Regions from separate parts of the Allohahella marinimesophila genome, predicted to be linked through region 3. Evidence: predicted binding sites of a transcription regulator. Region 3 holds the regulator's gene; each other region holds the start of a gene.
What was found. The regulator LexA, encoded in region 3, represses DNA repair genes until DNA is damaged. The targets are predictions, from matches to a motif close to TACTGTNTANNTANACAGTA.

Region 1 (5,724 bases), on a different contig from region 3:
ATTTCGGCATCCAGCCAGCCTGAACAAGCGGACACCTCCCGTGCCGAAGGACTTGCGTGCAGACGCCGCTTCCCGCCCTCCTTCCATTTGAAGTGCTTGACGGCATTAGTGAGATAACATTCACCAAGATCGAGTCCTACCGCCTCCAAGGCGTCTCTGAGTAGATTGCCTGCAGGCCCCACAAACGGCTCGCCCTGCAGATCCTCCTTGTCGCCCGGTTGTTCACCAACAATCATCAACGATGCGTTGCTGGCACCACAGCCCGGAACTGCCTGCGTTGCCCGCTCGTAAAGGGGACAGGCTCGACAACCCTGGACCAATTCGCGCAACTTCTCGATCGACCTGGCATCCTGAATGGCTGCTGTATTATGCGTGTCGGTAATCCTGAGTGGTTCCCTTGCGCTCACCTTGTGCCTGAGCTCATCTTGTTTGGTTCTCACAGATGAGGACCGTTTGCGAAGTGCTTCTGCATCCAGCGTATCTGCACTCAACATGGCATCTACTGTTTGAGTCGAGCCACTGACCAATGCCGAAATCAAGGCCGCTTCAGGCATATTTTTCCAATAATGCTTCGGCATCTCGCTCTGCATCAATGCCGTATTTGTTCGCGCCGGATTAAAGGTCTTGGCGTAGTAGGTAAGCCACATTGACTCAAACGCGTCTTCGCCGCGCTCAAGAGCTGCTCGAACAGTAGATTGTGGCTCGCCCGCCACGAAGCTTACGTGACCGCCTTCGTGGTGAGCTGCACCGTCTGGCGTAAAAATACTCCAGTGCATATTCGGGAAGCGGCGAGCGAAGAAGGGTGCGGTCAGTGGCAGCACCAGATGCAGGGGCTCGAACCAGGCAGCCCAATGCGCTCTGGCTAGCCTTGGATCAGCCGGCTCAGCGAGATCGAGTGCTTCAGGCGAAACGCTGCCGAGCGGCGTGAAGCGAAGAAACGCTTTCATTTTGTGGGCGGCACGGTGCACGACCTGGGCACGTTTTCTCAGCTCATCGACATCAGGATCAATAGTGAATTCCAACAGATCCCGCTCGCCGTGCACCAGCCTCCACAGTACTCGATACAGTAGCGCCCATTTATCGCCAGAACGGTGGCACGCGACCTTCTGAGCGACAGTCATAAACCTGGACGGAACGCGAGCGCGGGACTCATGATCGGACATCAGCGGCGTGCTATCCCATAGCGATTGCTGCTGACTATCCTCCCAGTTGACGGCTTCCGGCGGAACGCGCGCGTTCAATAATTCTCGCGCTCGCTCCCGCCACTGCTCAAACGTTGAGATACTCGACATGGTTCATCCGGCTCCGTAAAGACGCTCACATGATGAAGTCACCAGCTAACCGAACAGCGCTAATTGCTCTCCAACACCACTTGGCGCCAGAGAGGCTTGCCGAGGAGGCGGTAAAAACGACGCCTTGAGCGTTAGTGAATCAACCAGCGTGGAAGCGGGACGATAATCCTGCGCGACAATGAAAGGCCGTACTTTCTTGAGCGACACACGCATCTTTGCCAGATCATTCAGGCGGAGCGCATGAAAGCGTCGGCTTGTCAGAATTCGCTCCACCGATCTGGTGCCTATGCCAGGAATGCGCAAGAGCCAATATCGAGAGGCACGATTGATATCGACTGGAAAATGCTGACGGTTCCTCAGTGCCCAGGATAGCTTCGGGTCGATATCCAGTTCCAACTCACCCGATTCCGGAGGCACAATTTCCTCAACTCGAAACTGGTAGAATCGCAAGAGCCAGTCAGCCTGATATAAGCGGTTTTCCCGCACCAGTGGCGGCGGCTTGACGGGCAACTGCCGCGAAGCATGGGGGATGGGACTGAATGCAGAGTAATAAACGCGCTTCAGGTCGTAGGCATGATAGAGATTTGAACTGGTAGAGAGAATATCGATATCGTTTGAAGAGTCAGCCCCGATGATCATCTGTGTGCTCTGCCCTGCAGGCACGAATCGCTCCAACTTCACGCGCCGAGAACCACCATGTTTCTGCTTTGCCGAATTCTCTTCCCTGGTGTCATCCCGTTTTAGCCGCACTTTCGCCATGGCGGAACGGATCTGATGCAGGTCTTTCTCGGGCGCAAATTGCTGAAGCGACTCTTGCCTGGGCAGTTCGATATTGATACTCAGCCGATCAGCGTATTTTCCGGCCTCATCTATAAGATGCTGGGACGCCTCGGGGATGGATTTGAGATGGATGTATCCGTGAAACCCCTCCTCCTCCCGAAGCTTTTTGGCCACCTCCAGCATCTGTTCCATCGTGTAGTCAGCGGACTGGATAATGCCGGAACTGAGAAACAGGCCTTCAATATAGTTCCGCTTGTAAAACGAAACTGTCAGCTGAACCACCTCATCTACCGTGAAACGGGCTCGAGCGACATTGCTTGAACTGCGATTTACACAATAGCTGCATTCGTAGATGCAGAAATTGGTGAGCAGAATTTTCAACAAAGATATACAGCGGCCGTCCGGGGTATAGCTATGGCATATACCCATACCTTCCGTCGAGCCGAAACCTTTACCCTTGCCGGCAGCTTTCTTGCCTGCGCCACTACTTGAACAGGACACATCGTATTTCGCCGCATCAGCCAATATTGCCAGCTTTTGAATCAGCTCCATTCACAGATACTCGCACTTTTCGCACACTACTGTATTCTTGTACAGTATCCACCTAATGTAAAGGCGTTCAAGCTAAAGTGACAAGATCGGGGAAGTCTTTTCATCATCTCGGCGTTCTTTCTGATAGACTTTGCCAGGTATATTCTTTGCAGCCGCGCCTAGACAGCCGGCATATCAAGCCCATTCAATCGTAGCTATTGTCCATGACAGACGAAACAACGAGTGCCGAGAAGCCCGCCCACCGCGGCGGCATGCTGCAGAACCTGCTCTTCAATATCATTATTCCGGTCATCATCCTCTCGAAGTTCAGTGGTGAGGATTCGCTCGGCCCAATGGTGAGCATCGTGGTCGCCCTGGCCTTCCCTATCGGCTACGGCCTTTACGACTACAGCAAATCGCAGAAGACCAATTTCTTTTCGGTGCTGGGTATCATCAGCGTCTTTCTGACGGGTGGCATGAGCCTGCTGAAGCTGGATCCTGAATACATCGCGATCAAGGAAGCCGCCATTCCGGCCCTGATCGGACTGGCCGTGCTGATCTCCCAGAAAACGAAGTTCCCACTGGTGAAGATCTTTCTGTTCAACGACCAGATCATGCAGGTAGACAAGCTGCATCAGATATTGGCGGAGAATGGCAAGGAAGAGGAATTCCAGGGAAAACTGTGGAACGTGGCCTCTATCGTGGCAGGCTCGTTTTTCCTGTCAGCGATACTGAATTACATGCTGGCGAAAATCGTACTGGTGAGCCCGCCAGGGACGTCAGCCTACAGTGAAGAACTGGGCAAGATGACCGCACTGAGTTTCCCTGTCATTGCCTTACCCAGCATGATCGTCCTGATGATAGGGCTCTGGTATCTGATCAAGCAGATCAAGCTACTGACCGGCCTCAAGCTTGACGATATTCTCAAGCAGCATTAAGACCTTTAACGCAGTCGGCCGCGGCCAAAACTGCTGACGCGTTCACTGCTCGCGCGCAGCACGCTCAGACTATGGGTTGTATGCAGGTGGCAGATGGCGATCGATAGGGCGTCGGCCGCATCGGCCTGAGGGGTGGCGTCGAGCCGCAGCACAGCTTGCACCATATGTTGCATCTGCGCCTTGGTCGCGGCGCCCGTGCCAGTCATGGCCTGCTTGACCTTGGTTGCCGAATATTCCCCGACTTCCAGCCCAGCTTCAGCCATAGCGAGAATAGCCGCGCCCCTGGCCTGCCCCAGCTTCAGCGCGCTATCGGCATTTTTCGCCATGAAGACCTTTTCGATGGCAGCAGTTTCCGGCTGGTACATCTGGATGACCTGTGCCACTGAACGAAACACACACTGCAGACGGGCTGCCAACGTATCGCCCTGCACTCTGATGCATCCACTCGCGACATACACCGGCTTGTTGTGCTGGGCCTGAATCAGGCCATAGCCGGTAATGCGCGAGCCGGGATCGATCCCGAGAATGATCACTGAACGTCGCTACTAAGCGCCTGGGACTTCTTTCGCACGCAGGCGAATCGATAGTTCCTTGAGGTGGCGATCTTCGACCTTGCCCGGCGCCTGGGTAAGCACACACATCGCACTCTGGGTCTTCGGAAATGCAATCACCTCACGGATCGATTGTGCACCCGTCATCAGCATGACCAGACGGTCCAGACCGAAGGCCAGACCACCGTGCGGCGGCGCACCGTATTTCAGGGCGTCGAGCAGGAAGCCGAACTTGTCAGCCGCTTCTTCTTCACCGATACCGAGAATCTCCAGCACCTTCTGCTGCATGGCGCGATCGTGGATACGAATCGACCCACCACCAAGCTCCGTGCCGTTCAGAACCATATCGTAGGCTCGGCTGAGTGCAGTGCCCGGGCTTTCTGCCAGCATTTCTGGTGAACAGGATGGTGCAGTGAACGGGTGATGCAGTGGCGTCCATGCGCCCTTGTCGGTTTTTTCGAACATCGGGAAGTCGACAACCCAGCATGGTGCCCAGGCTTTGGTATACAGATTTCGATCCTGGCCGATCTTCACACGAAGGGCGCCCAAAGCTTCATTGACGACAGTGGACTTGTCGGCACCAAAGAAAATCAGGTCGCCATTCTCTGCACCGGTGCGGCTGAAAATTTCGCTGATAGCCGCTTCAGGGATGTGCTTGACGATCGGCGACTGCAGGCCTTCAGCCCCGGCAGCCTTGTCGTTGACCTTGATATAGGCCAGACCACGCGCGCCATAGATGCCGACGAACTTGGTGTAGTCATCGATCTGCTTGCGGGACAGCTCGTTACCGGCCGGGATCTTCAGCGCAGCTACCCTGCCCTCAGGATCGTTTGCCGGACCAGAGAAGACCTTGAACTCGGCATCCTTGAGCAGATCCGCCACATCAACCAGTTCCAGCGGGATACGCAAATCCGGCTTGTCGCTGCCGTAGCGCTGCATGGCCTCGGCATAAGGCATGCGTGGGAACTCGCCGAGATCGACATCAAGCACGGTCTTGAACAGATCGACGATCATGGCCTGGGTCAGCTCAATGATTTCAAGCTCATTCATGAAGGAGGTTTCGATGTCCACCTGGGTGAACTCGGGCTGACGGTCGGCACGAAGGTCTTCGTCACGGAAGCACTTGGCGATCTGGTAATAACGATCGACGCCGGACATCATCAGCAACTGCTTGAACAGCTGTGGGCTCTGCGGCAGCGCAAAGAAGCTGCCGGGATGCGTGCGGCTTGGCACCAGATAATCACGCGCACCTTCAGGGGTGGCTCGGGTCAGTATCGGTGTTTCCACATCGATGAAGCCCTGCTGGTCGAGGAAGTTGCGAATAAAGGTCGAGACCTTTGAGCGCAGCCGCAGCTTGTCCAGCATTTCCGGACGTCGCAGATCGAGATAACGGTACTTTAGGCGGACTTCCTCGCCAACGTCGACATAGTCGTCGAGCGGGAATGGCGGCGTTTGCGCCGAACTCAACAACTCGACATTTTTCGCGAGCACTTCGACACGTCCTGTGGACATGTCCTTGTTCTCGGTACCGGCAGGTCGGGTACGCACACGACCAGTGATCGCCAGGACATATTCACTGCGTACTTTCTCAGCAAGCGAGAAGGCTTCGGCGGTGTCGGGATCGACCACGAT
Region 2 (5,724 bases), on a different contig from region 3:
CGCTGGTCTCGCGAGCAGTATTGAAACGCATGCCGTCGACGTTAGCCGTATCTACAATGATCTTGGTTTTCAGAAGCGCAGACAGATCGAGATTGGCGTCGATGAATTCAGCCTGAAAGGCGTTGCGCATTGGTGTACCGGGATTCGTGACGACAAGACCGTTGAGTGTGGCCCCTACCGGATAGAAACGGACATCGACTGAATCAACCTCCACCTTGGCCTTCACCTGCTTACTGCCCTCGCGCTCTACGACAAACTTCGCGATGACATCAATAAAGACCAGTGCCAGCACAATAAGCAGAACGAGCACAGCAAGAACATAGCCAAGAATTTTGAGAACTTTCATCGAATAATCCACGCTAATTGTTTGCTGCCCATGCTAACAAAAAATCCTGCCGTACTCCCTTTTATTCATAAACTGCGCGAGTCCGGTCGGAAGCCATGATCTTTCTGTGAGCGCTTATCAGCATAGCCGTAGTCCGGTCTGACGGTTAAACTGCGGGCAACCTAGAGCATGCCCAACAAGTGGATAATAAAATGGCCCCTCACGACCAAAGCAGATCAGAACACAATCTCGCCCTCAGGGTGACAGCGACGGATGGCGACACCAACCAGGACGGCGACATTTTTGCGGGGTGGGTTGTTTCGAAAATGGATCTGGCAGCAGCCAGTCTCGCAGGCCGGGTATCGCGAGGTCGAACCGCCACGGTAGCCATCAAGCAGACGGATTTTCTTTCGCCAGTCAGAAAAGGTGGTGAACTCTCCTGCTACGCCAATGTCATTGAAATTGGCAAGAGTTCGATTCACATTTCCGTTGAAGCCTGGACCAGAGACAAACATCGGCAGGAATTCCGAAAGGTCACTGAGGGTGTATTCATTATCGTGGCCATTGACGAAGACGGGCGAATTCGCCAGGTTCCCCGCTCTAGCTGAAGACTGGCTCAGGCCGGCTCCAGCTTGGCCATCGACAGAATGAGCCATTTCGTCGCGCTCGTGCGCGACTGGTCGTCGGGCAGCTGCTCGAACTTCACCTGTATCCTGGCATGAGCACCGTCGCCTTCAAAATTGAGTACGGTCCCCTCTCCGAACTTGCTATGACGCACACGACTCCCCAGCCCGGGAACGAAGATGCCCGAATCCACACTTGGCCTCATGTGCGCAGCCTGACCGGGCAGGCTGTCGAAGCGGGTACGCTGGCCGAACATCGGCTTGGTCACCAGAGAATGAAGTCTGACTTCCTGTAAACATTCCGTGGGTATTTCACGAACGAAACGCGATACCGGATTATATTTGTCCTGACCGTACAAGCGTCGGCACTCAGCAAAGGTCAGCACCAGCTTGCTCATGGCACGGGTCACGCCGACGTAGCAGAGACGACGCTCCTCTTCCAGCCGACCGACCTCCTCAAGCGACATGGCATGAGGAAACAGACCCTCTTCCAGGCCTACCAGGAAGACCAGCGGAAACTCCAGGCCCTTCGCGCTATGCAGGGTCATGAGCTGCACAGCATCCTGTTCCTCATTGGCCTGTTGCTCGCCGGCATCGAGCGCCGCGTTGGCGAGAAACTCAGCCAGCGGCTCGTCCGCACTTTCGTCATATTCAGCTACCGCGTTCACCATTTCCTCCAGGTTTTCACGGCGCATCTCGCCCTTGTCACCTTTTTCTGTCGCGTGAAACTGAAGCAGGCCCGTCTTGTCGAGCGCCGCCTTGACCAGCTTTTTGAGGCTGACCTCGGTAGACAACTGCTGTAATTCGATAATGACCTCAACCAGCTGTGCAAGGCCCTTCTGAGCCTTGCCCTTGATCTCGCCGCGCTGCAGCAGGTCGATGCTCGCCTGCCACAGCGACCCCCCACCGGCAGCACTCTCGGAGCGAATCTGAGCGAGCGTCTTTGCGCCGATACCACGAGGAGGGATATTCACGATGCGCTCGAAAGCGGCGTCGTCCTGGGGCAGACGGAGCAGCCGCAGATAGGCCAAGGCATTGCGGATCTCCAGACGATCATAAAACCTGAGGCCACCGTAGACGCGATAAGCCACGCCATGCCTGACCAGGGCTTCCTCGATGACCCGGGACTGGGCATTCGACCGATACAGAATGGCGATGTCCTGCAGCGCACGCTCTTCAGTCAAAGCCGTCTGGATCGTCTCGACTATATAGTTGGCTTCATCCTGCTCATTGAAGGCGGCATAGACGTCTATGGGATCGCCATCACCGGCGTCGGTCCATAGCGACTTCCCTAGCCGCGAGGGGTTGTTGTTGATGACAGCATTGGCCGCCTTGAGAATATTCCCGGTAGAGCGGTAGTTCTGCTCAAGCCTCACGACTTCGGTCGAGCCCATGTCAGTCTGGAACGACAGAATGTTCTCGATTTTCGCCCCACGCCAGCCATAAATGGACTGGTCATCGTCGCCTACGACTGTCACAGCCGCCTGCCGGCCGGCGAGCACCCTGAGCCACGCGTATTGAATCGTATTGGTGTCCTGAAACTCGTCCACGAGCAGGTGACGGAAACGCTGCTGGTAGCGAGCGAGAATAGTTGGCTGATGCAACCACAACTCATGACTTCGCAGCAGCAGCTCACCGAAGTCGACAATGCCGGCTTTCATGCAAGCTTTTTCGTAGGCGAGATAAATGCGCTTCATGGTGGCCTGCCAGATGCGATCGCCCTCAGGCACGCTGCCCGCCCGCAAGCCCTCATCCTTTTGCCGGTTGATGAACCCCGCAGCTTCGCGGGGCGCGAAACTGGCTTCATCAATCTGCAGCTCCTTGATCACCCGCTTTACCAGCCGGAGCTGGTCATCCGAATCGATGACCTGGAAGTTTTCTGGTAGTCCGGCTTCTTTCCAGTGGTACCGCAGCAGGCGGTGGGCGATGCCATGGAAAGTGCCGACCCATAGGTTCCGTACCGGGCCCGACAGCATGGGTTCGAGCCGGTGACGCATTTCCCGCGCAGCCTTGTTAGTAAAGGTCACGGCAAGCACTTCCTGCGGTTGAAGCCCCTGCGCCCTCATAACATAGACGATGCGGTGGACGAGCACCCGGGTCTTGCCACTCCCGGCTCCGGCCAATACGAGGAGATGCTGACTGTCCGAGGTGACGGCTTCCCGCTGCGGGCCATTCAGGCCGTCAACGATCTGACTGATATCCATGTTCAAAATGTTCGGCCCGTCCAATCGGCAAAAGGCACACTGTACAAAAATACAGCGGTGCTTGTAAATGGGTTTGACTCTTCTACTTTTTTAGCTGCCGTTTCACAGTTTATGTTGTAAAGTTACACCGGGCATTGAGCAAGTGTCCTGAGTTCTGTACGACACATACGATTTTGACCAATTACAATAAAAGGCAGCATCGCACTCCTATGACACAAACTACAGACTTTGCTTCGAACCTCTTCATGGACTTCCAGAAGTCTTCCTCCAAAATGAACAGCGACGATCCTTCAGCAGACGAAGGTGGACGCAAGGACCGGCCCAGCGCCACTCGCAAGCTTGAGACCCGTCGGGCTATCGAGGATTACATGGAGCTAAAGCGGCTTCACTCCAGCACCGACGATTACGCCTTCGACTTCGACGAGTAGGCGCATCGCGACCATTCGATTGGCTGTTCGACTGGTCGTCGTCATCGGGCTCTACGGCGCACATACTGCGCGCTGCTATACTGCGTAGGTCCACTGCGCGTTTTACTCTCTTCGCCATAACCCGGAGGCGCTTCGGACGAGATACCAAATACAACAACAATAGGGTTTCGAAATGCCAGCCAAGCTCCCAGAATTTTTCGAGTTTTCGATGCCTTCCCGGGTGATCTACGGCGCGAATATCGTAGATGATCTGGATGAGGCGATAGCCGGTTTCGGCCTGAGAAAGGCCATGCTCGTCACCGATGGCGTCATTGTGGATCTCGGCTTGGCCGATCGCCTCAAGGCCAGTTTGGCCGGCAAGAATGTGGTCATTGGTGAAGTCTTCTCCGATGTGCCCGCCAATTCCACGATTGCCACAGTCGAGCGCTGCGCTGAACGCATCAGAAGCAGTCGCTGCAATATGATCATCGGTCTCGGCGGCGGCAGCGTGATGGATACCGCCAAAGTGGCCAACATACTGGCCGTCAAGGGCGGTCGCGCGGAAGACCACATGGGCGCCTACCTGCTCGGAGACGCCGAACTTCTGCCCTTGATACTCATTCCCACTACCGCGGGCACCGGCTCTGAGGTCACCAAGGTCGCCATCATTGCCGACCCTGAAAAGAACATCAAACTACCGTTCGCGGAAACCCAGTTCTTCCCCCAACTCGCCATCCTCGATCCGACCCTGACCACAAGCATGCCGCCAGGGCTCACTGCTGCGACCGGTATGGACGCGCTGACCCACGCGATAGAAGCCTATGTCAGCCGCGAGGCCCAGCCCGCTTCTGACGCGCTGGCCCTCTACGTCATCAGGCTGGTCAACGACAGCCTGCTGGATGCCTGCCGCGAGCCAGCGAACCTCGAGTTCAGAGGCCGTATGCTGGTGGCCTCGTGCCTGGCTGGCATGGCCTTCACGCAGTCAATGGTCGGTATGGTTCATGGCATCTCACATGCCCTGGGTGGCGTTTATCACATTCCACACGGCCTTGCTAACGCGCTCGTACTGCCCGAAGTCATGACTTACAACATGTCGACTTGCAGTAGCCGCTACGCCGATGTTGCCGAAGCGATGAGAATCGAGCTACCGAAACCGGTCGCCACGGCGAGAAACTTGCTGAATCTGGCAGGCCTCCGAAAGATGGGGGCCATTGTCGACAAGGGTCGCTTCGTCGATGATATCGTCAGAAAGGCCGAAGCCCACGCAGCAGTGGCCCGTATACGTGAATTGCTCGGCCAGCTGGCGACGGTGGCCGCTTTGCCCCTGAACCTTGTCAATGCGGGGGTGGATACAGATTTCGCGAAGTTCGACCTCGTCGTCGAAGCCGCCATGATGGATGGCTCGATGCTATACAACCCGAAGGAGGTAACGGCGGACAGCGTGGCAGCCGTACTCAAGACACTACACGCCCGCAAGCCCTCACCAGTCAGTTATCTGCCTCCAGTCACCGCTTCGGTAGCCGCAGCTGACGGCAAAGCGCCGGAGAAGGCCCGCGTGTTTACGGATTCGGCCATGATCTACGACGTGCTGGGTAATTTCTACAAGTCACTCATCGAGAATGAGGAGCTCGGGCCCCGCCTGCTGAACTCCAACCTGGTCGTACAGTTTCGCTACAGCGATCCTAAAGCCGTGATCACACTGGATGCGTCAGGCAGTGAGGTTGTTCTCTTTCTCGGCGATGTCTTCGACGGTGTACCTGAAGTGACGATGAGCATGAAAGCTGATTTCGCCCATGCTTTCTGGCAGGGCAAGGCCAATTTCCTGACCGCGCTCACGAGGCGCCAGGTCACGTCAAAAGGCAATGTTCCCAAAGCCGTCAAGCTACTGCCGATACTCAAGCCAGCTTACGAACTATATCCCGAACACCTCAAGAGTCATGGCCACGGCCATCTCATTCTGGCCCCAGCGGGGTGATGAGACGTTGATCTAATGAGATCTCAGCGTCGTCTACAAATAAACGGCCATTGCTGTTGTTTCCTGTAGCCGTTTTCAGATGTCGTACCTTCAACATGCGAATCATAGCGGAACCACGATCATGAACCTCAATCAGCTCAGAGCCCGGCAGGACGACCTGCGTCACATCAATATCATTACCAACGAAGGT
Region 3 (5,724 bases):
GATCGAAGAGCTTCTGAAACAACAGCAGCAGCAACAAAAGCAGCAGCAACAACAACAGCAAAAGAACCAGCAGGATGGCGAGGAGGATTCCGAGCAGGAAGGCGGCCAGGGTGAGCAGAAGCCGGATGGTGAGCCCTCAGAGGACGGTCAGGGACAGGATGGCGGGACACAACAGGACTCATCGAAGGGTGGCAAGCCCGGGGACCAGAGCGCCAGCCAGGACCCAGGTCAGCAGGACAATGAGACCGAACAGACACCGGCCGAAGGGCAGCAGCAGGCGGATGATCAGGCTGGCAAGGACGAATCAAAACAGGCCGCCGCCGAGCAGTCAGGTGGAGACGGCGAGGAATTACCCGATGCTGCTGCAGCTAGCGCAGAGGCCTCGACTTATGATCTCAGTGAGCAGCAGCAGGAGCAGTGGCTACGCCGGATTCCGGATGATCCCGGGGAGTTGCTGCAACGAAAGTTCCTGTACCAATACCGCAACCCTGACAGCCGATATGATCAGCGAGCACCGGGATCCGGACAGGACGAGGCAGGTGCACCAGCAACCCGGACCTCACCTGGCACAGCAAGCAGCAACCCCTGGTAACGGGGAGACAACCAGCGAAATGAATCGGGAAATGAACAGAATGCATTATCGAAACAGCAGCAGTCATGGCTACTCGACATCAGACCGTGCCCTGAACCGCCGTCACCGAGGCTTGCTTATGCTGTGGCTGTCCTGTCTGATGCTGATCGGCAGCCCGTCAATGGCTGCGGATGGGCTCACGGCTTCGGTGGATCGAAACGAGCTGGCGCTGGGAGAAACAGTGCAGCTTACAATTTCGAGCAAGCTCGATGCCTCGCTGGGCATCAGCCTGTTCAACCTCAATACCCTGGACATCGATTCCCCAGAAGTCAGTGTGCTCGAAGAAGATTTCGAGATACTTGATCGCCAGCAGAACTATCGCGTCCAGTTTGAGAATAATGTGAACAATTCGCTGGTCGCCTGGACGTATACACTGAGCCCGAAGCGAGCTGGCGATATCACCATTCCCGCTCTGAGCCTTGAAGACGAGTCGACCGATCCGATAGAGCTCAAGGTCAGCGATGCGCCGAAGAACCCGGCCGACAGTGACCTGATGGTCGAAATGACGATAGACAAGGAGAGCGCTTACGTTGGCGAGCAGATGCTCCTCACCGTCAAACTGCTCTACAGCAATGAACTCGTGGATGGACAACTGGCCCACCCCAATGTGAAAGGGGCGCTGTTCCGGCAGCTCGAGAAGCAGAAGGAGTACAACCAGACGCGCGCGGGGAAACGGTTTGAGGTCGTGGAGCGACAATACGCTGTTTTTGCAGAAGACAGTGGTGAACTGACTATTCCGGCGGTGAAGTTTTCAGGCCGGTTCGTCAATCGTCGCTTTGGGCGGGGCAACTACGAAACGGTGACTAGTCCACCTGTGTCGGTGGATATCAAGGATCCTCCAGCCAGATTCAGCGGCAGCACCTGGCTTCCAGCCATGGGGTTCAGTGTCTCGGAGTCCTATGAGCCGGATACCGCGAAGCTGCAGGTCGGCGAGTCGGTTACCCGGACGATTACCTTGCAGGGACTCGGGCTTGAAAGTGCTACGCTGCCCCCCATCGACGTAGATACCCCGGATGGGGTGCGACTTTATCCAGGCCAGTCCGAAACGAGCGAGGAAGTGCATGCCGCCGGCATCACCGGGGTCCGAACTCAGGAATATGCGCTGATCGCTACACGACCAGGCCGTTTCGTATTGCCGGAAATCAGAATCCCCTGGTGGGACGTGGTGAACGATGAGCAACGTGTCGCCATTCTTCCTGAGCGCGTACTTGAGGTGAGCGGAAGTGGTTCAGGCGAAGCTGCGCTCGCACCACCTCCGATATCAGATAGCGCCGAATCTGACGCCGAGCGACAGACTGTGACGGCTCCTGATTCTGCTACGCCTGGCGAAGCCACTGCCGCTGGAGAGTACAGCAGGTTCTGGCCACTGCTCAGCCTGATTCTGGCGATATTGTGCCTTGGACTCGGCTGGCTGGCCTGGCACTACAGACAACGCGCGCTTCAGGCACCCCACGAAAAGGCACCCGGAACCCGTGAAGGCCTATCCGTTCAACAGCAGTGGGCGCGCAGGGAGCGACCAGCGTTCGAAGCCATGACACCCTGCAGCTTTGCCAGCGTGTATTCCAGCTGGCTCCAGAAGCAGACCAGCCGCTCAAATGTTGCGCGTAGTGAACAGGTGCTGGGTAAGATCAAGGCCGAGCTTGCCACCCTCCAGCAGCACTGTTTTGGCAGTCCGACAGGATCGGCCGATTCGAGAGCTGCCGAGCTGCAAGTCAGGATCATCAACTTCACGGGAGAGTGGCTGTCCAAATCTGCCGATGATGCCCAGCCAGCAAGCCTGGCGGAGTCGCTTTATCCTGGTGAACGTGCTCCGCAGCGGGACTAAGCGTTGGGTCTGCGCTATCAGCCAGCCCCGACATTAAAGATCTCCACTAGGACGGTCTTTACCACAAAGCCGACCACGCCCAGAAACAACGCGATAAAGAGAATCGCTGTGCCAAAACGCCCCGCCTTGGACTTTTTGGCGAGGTCCCAGACGATGAAGCCCATGAAAATGATGAGCCCTCCAACCAGAACGTACAGGCTGAGGGATTCGAATTGCTGAAAGGTCATTGGTTATCCAGATCCAGATGAGGAGCGTTGATACGGATTCAAGGCGCACGGCCAGTGGCTTTGGGGCCGCTTCCGGTTGATATTCAGGTATTTACATGCATGCGAGATGTGTATACATTAACAGTATTGATTATATAACCAGTATACGGACATCTCTCATGACAGGATTGACCAGACGCCAGGCCCAGATTCTTGAACTGATCCGCACTTATATTCTCGAGGAGGGTCGTCCGCCTACCCGTGCGGAAATCTCAGGTATCATTGGTTTCAAGTCTGCCAACGCAGCGGAAGAGCATCTCAAGGCGCTTGCCCGCAAAGGTGCCATCGAGATGATACCAGGGGCTTCCAGAGGTATCCGACTGCTCGATGAGCCGGAGCCCGGCGTCCCAGTTGTTGGATCGGTCGCTGCCGGATTCCCGATTCTTGCTACTGAAAATATCGAACAACGCATTGATATCCACAAAGGACTGTTCTCGCAACTGCCAGATTTCCTGCTACGCGTACGGGGCTTGAGCATGAAAGACGTGGGCATACTGGAGGGTGATCTTCTCGCCATCAAAAAGACATCAGAGATTCGCAATGGCTCGATCGGTGTAGTACGAATTGATGACGAAGTGACCGTAAAGACTATCCGGCAGGAAAATAATATCCTCTATCTCGAGCCAGCGAACAGCGATTTCGAAACAATGCGCATAGACCTGTCGAGCCGCTCCGCAGAAATTGAAGGCGAAGTGATCGGCGTGTTACGCACCACGATCTAGGCAGACCTCCGGCGTCCGCTGGAGGCCGGAAGATCAATGAAGCCAGTGGGACTCTGGCTTCACCTGACGATAATCCGATTTGCCATCCTTTTGCGCACTACCCTTCTGGCTGGCCAATTTTCTTCGGAAGGCTTCGCGCCGAACAGCCGTGTCGTCGTCAGGATCGATATCTGACCCTTCTACGCTGCTGGCGAGGTCCGCAGCAGACAATGTTTCCTCTGTGACCTCATAGCTCCGCATTTGCCCCACGGTCCGAATTGCAGCACCAATCATGGCGCGAGCAACCTGAGCGTCCTGATTCTCCAGAAATGCCTTGGCTTCATCACTGAATTCAATTTTCAGCAAGGGTTCACCGGAGGAACCGATCTGTTGAAGTGCAAAGCTACCATTCGACAGCTGAATGATTTCAAATAGTGCTGAAGGCATAGTCATCTCCTACATGTGTAGACACATTATGAGGGCTGATTTTCAGCATTCAAGGCTGGAACTCTCCAGTTGATATACGAGGGCACGCAGGCTTCCAGACCAGCGTGCGAGATCTCTCGACGACGCGCCAAGATCAACCATGGCGATGAGACCATCGCCCCCCTCTTCATCTGATGATACGCCATTTTCTCTCGATGCGCCCTGGCCGGCATGAGCACTACTGACCTCTGCTATAGCCTCGAGCATCAGCGTCAGCCATGAATCCCGCTCTGCCAACAGGTTTCGCAATACGCCCGTTTCGGCAGTGCCATGTCCAATTTCCTGCTCTAGCGCATCGAGAGAGGGCCGCTCAAGCTGAAGACCCTGCTGGCGGGCGAGCGATTGCAGCAGCCCGGTCCAGGCCATCTGCAAAAACAACAAGGCGGCACGTTCATGAATGTCCTGTAGCGCCCGGGAGTCGACCTTTTGCTGCTGCAATTGCATCTGCTCTGCGCCGAAGATATTTGCGCTGATGAACGATTGCCACTCTGTAAGGGTTGGTGCTGCCATCTGAACATCCTCTATTGGTGGGCTACGGCCAAGCCTGCCTGCGTTGAAGTATATCAAAATCTTCACGCTGCCCGTTCATAGCAAGATGATTTTCTTTGCCTATACTCTGTGATAAGCCATTACACCTCTCGCAGGTGCAGACTATGAATCGGAAAGGACATGCTATGAGTTCGATCGCTTTGAAAGCCGGTGCGCATTCGCCGAAGCTGCTGTTACGTAAAGGTGCTGTCCTGGCAATGCTGTCGGCGACGGCGCTTTGCCTATCGAGTGTTGGTGTTCAGGCCAAGGTGTCCGCTGAGCAGGCCAAGAAGCTCGGCACATCGCTGACGCCAGTCGGTGCTGAAATGAGCGGGACGAAAGATGGCGTGATTCCTCCATGGACAGGCGGGATTACGAGCCCCCCTGCCAACTATGTAGAAGGCGAGCACGAAGCCGACCCCTACGCAGAGGACGGCACGCGCTTTGTGGTCACTGCTGACAATGTCGACAAATACGCGGCGATGCTCTCCAAAGGCCACAAGGCCATGTTCGAGAAGCATCCGACTTATACCATGCCCGTCTACCCTACGCGTCGTTCGGCCAGCTACCCGGAGTTTGTCTACGATGCGCTGAAGAAGAACGCCACGACGGCAGAGCTGATGCCGCGAGGCACAGGTGTTCGCAAGGCTGTCACCACTTCGCCCTTTCCGATTCCGCAGGAAGCTGTAGAAATTGTCTGGAACCATGTTCTGCGCTTTCGCGGAGAAGAAGTCGCGATGCGAACGGGGTTTTCGACAGTCGGCCCGGATGGCGCTGCAAACACCATCCTGTATTCGCAGGAATACCTGTTCAACTACAGCACGGAAGGCGCGACTATTCGCGAGATTGATAACAACCTGTTCATGCTGAAGACAGAAGTGCTGGCTCCTGCGAAACTGGCTGGCACCATCAACCTCATCCATGAATCCGTCGACCTGGTCGCTTCACCGCGCAAGGCCTGGCGGTATGTTGCCGGCGAGCGTCGTCTGCGTCGCTCACCCTATCTCGCCTACGACGCTGAGTTTCCCAATAGCCAGGGTCTCAAATTCATAGACCAGATAGATATGTACAACGGAGCTCCAGACCAGTACGAATGGAGTCTCGTTGGCAAAAAGGAAATCTTGATTCCCTACAACGCTTATAAGCTGCACTCAGGTAATGTCGGAGAAAGCGACATTATCCGCAAGGGTCATATCAATCAGGACCTTACGCGCTACGAGTTGCACCGGGTCTGGGTAGTTGAAGGTGAGCGCCGGACTGGCATACAACATGCGTTTGCCAAGCGAA

Region 1: ABD735_RS03820 (putative DNA modification/repair radical SAM protein) is a predicted target of LexA. The motif match lies at 2,652-2,671, and genes of this name have one in related genera.
Region 2: uvrD (DNA helicase II) is a predicted target of LexA. The motif match lies at 3,190-3,209, and genes of this name have one in related genera.

What each region holds. Positions count from the first base shown of each region.
Region 1 is NZ_BAABBO010000001.1:848,590-854,313, reverse strand. Features, by position in the region: gene ABD735_RS03825 (UdgX family uracil-DNA binding protein) at 1-1,292, opposite strand, end outside; gene ABD735_RS03820 (putative DNA modification/repair radical SAM protein) at 1,338-2,624, opposite strand; gene ABD735_RS03815 (VC0807 family protein) at 2,828-3,541, shown strand; gene ruvC (crossover junction endodeoxyribonuclease RuvC) at 3,547-4,074, opposite strand; gene aspS (aspartate--tRNA ligase) at 4,087-5,724, opposite strand, start outside.
Region 2 is NZ_BAABBO010000014.1:113,387-119,110, forward strand. Features, by position in the region: gene ABD735_RS15555 (TIGR03545 family protein) at 1-346, opposite strand, end outside; gene ABD735_RS15560 (acyl-CoA thioesterase) at 538-933, shown strand; gene uvrD (DNA helicase II) at 942-3,152, opposite strand; gene ABD735_RS15570 (PA3496 family putative envelope integrity protein) at 3,362-3,580, shown strand; gene ABD735_RS15575 (iron-containing alcohol dehydrogenase) at 3,753-5,534, shown strand; gene ABD735_RS15580 (DUF6482 family protein) at 5,656-5,724, shown strand, end outside.
Region 3 is NZ_BAABBO010000024.1:339-6,062, reverse strand. Features, by position in the region: gene ABD735_RS19715 (VWA domain-containing protein) at 1-592, shown strand, start outside; gene ABD735_RS19710 (BatD family protein) at 624-2,456, shown strand; gene ABD735_RS19705 (DUF2788 domain-containing protein) at 2,474-2,683, opposite strand; gene lexA (transcriptional repressor LexA) at 2,842-3,444, shown strand; gene ABD735_RS19695 (hypothetical protein) at 3,478-3,870, opposite strand; gene ABD735_RS19690 (DUF6586 family protein) at 3,913-4,419, opposite strand; gene ABD735_RS19685 (DUF1329 domain-containing protein) at 4,584-5,724, shown strand, end outside.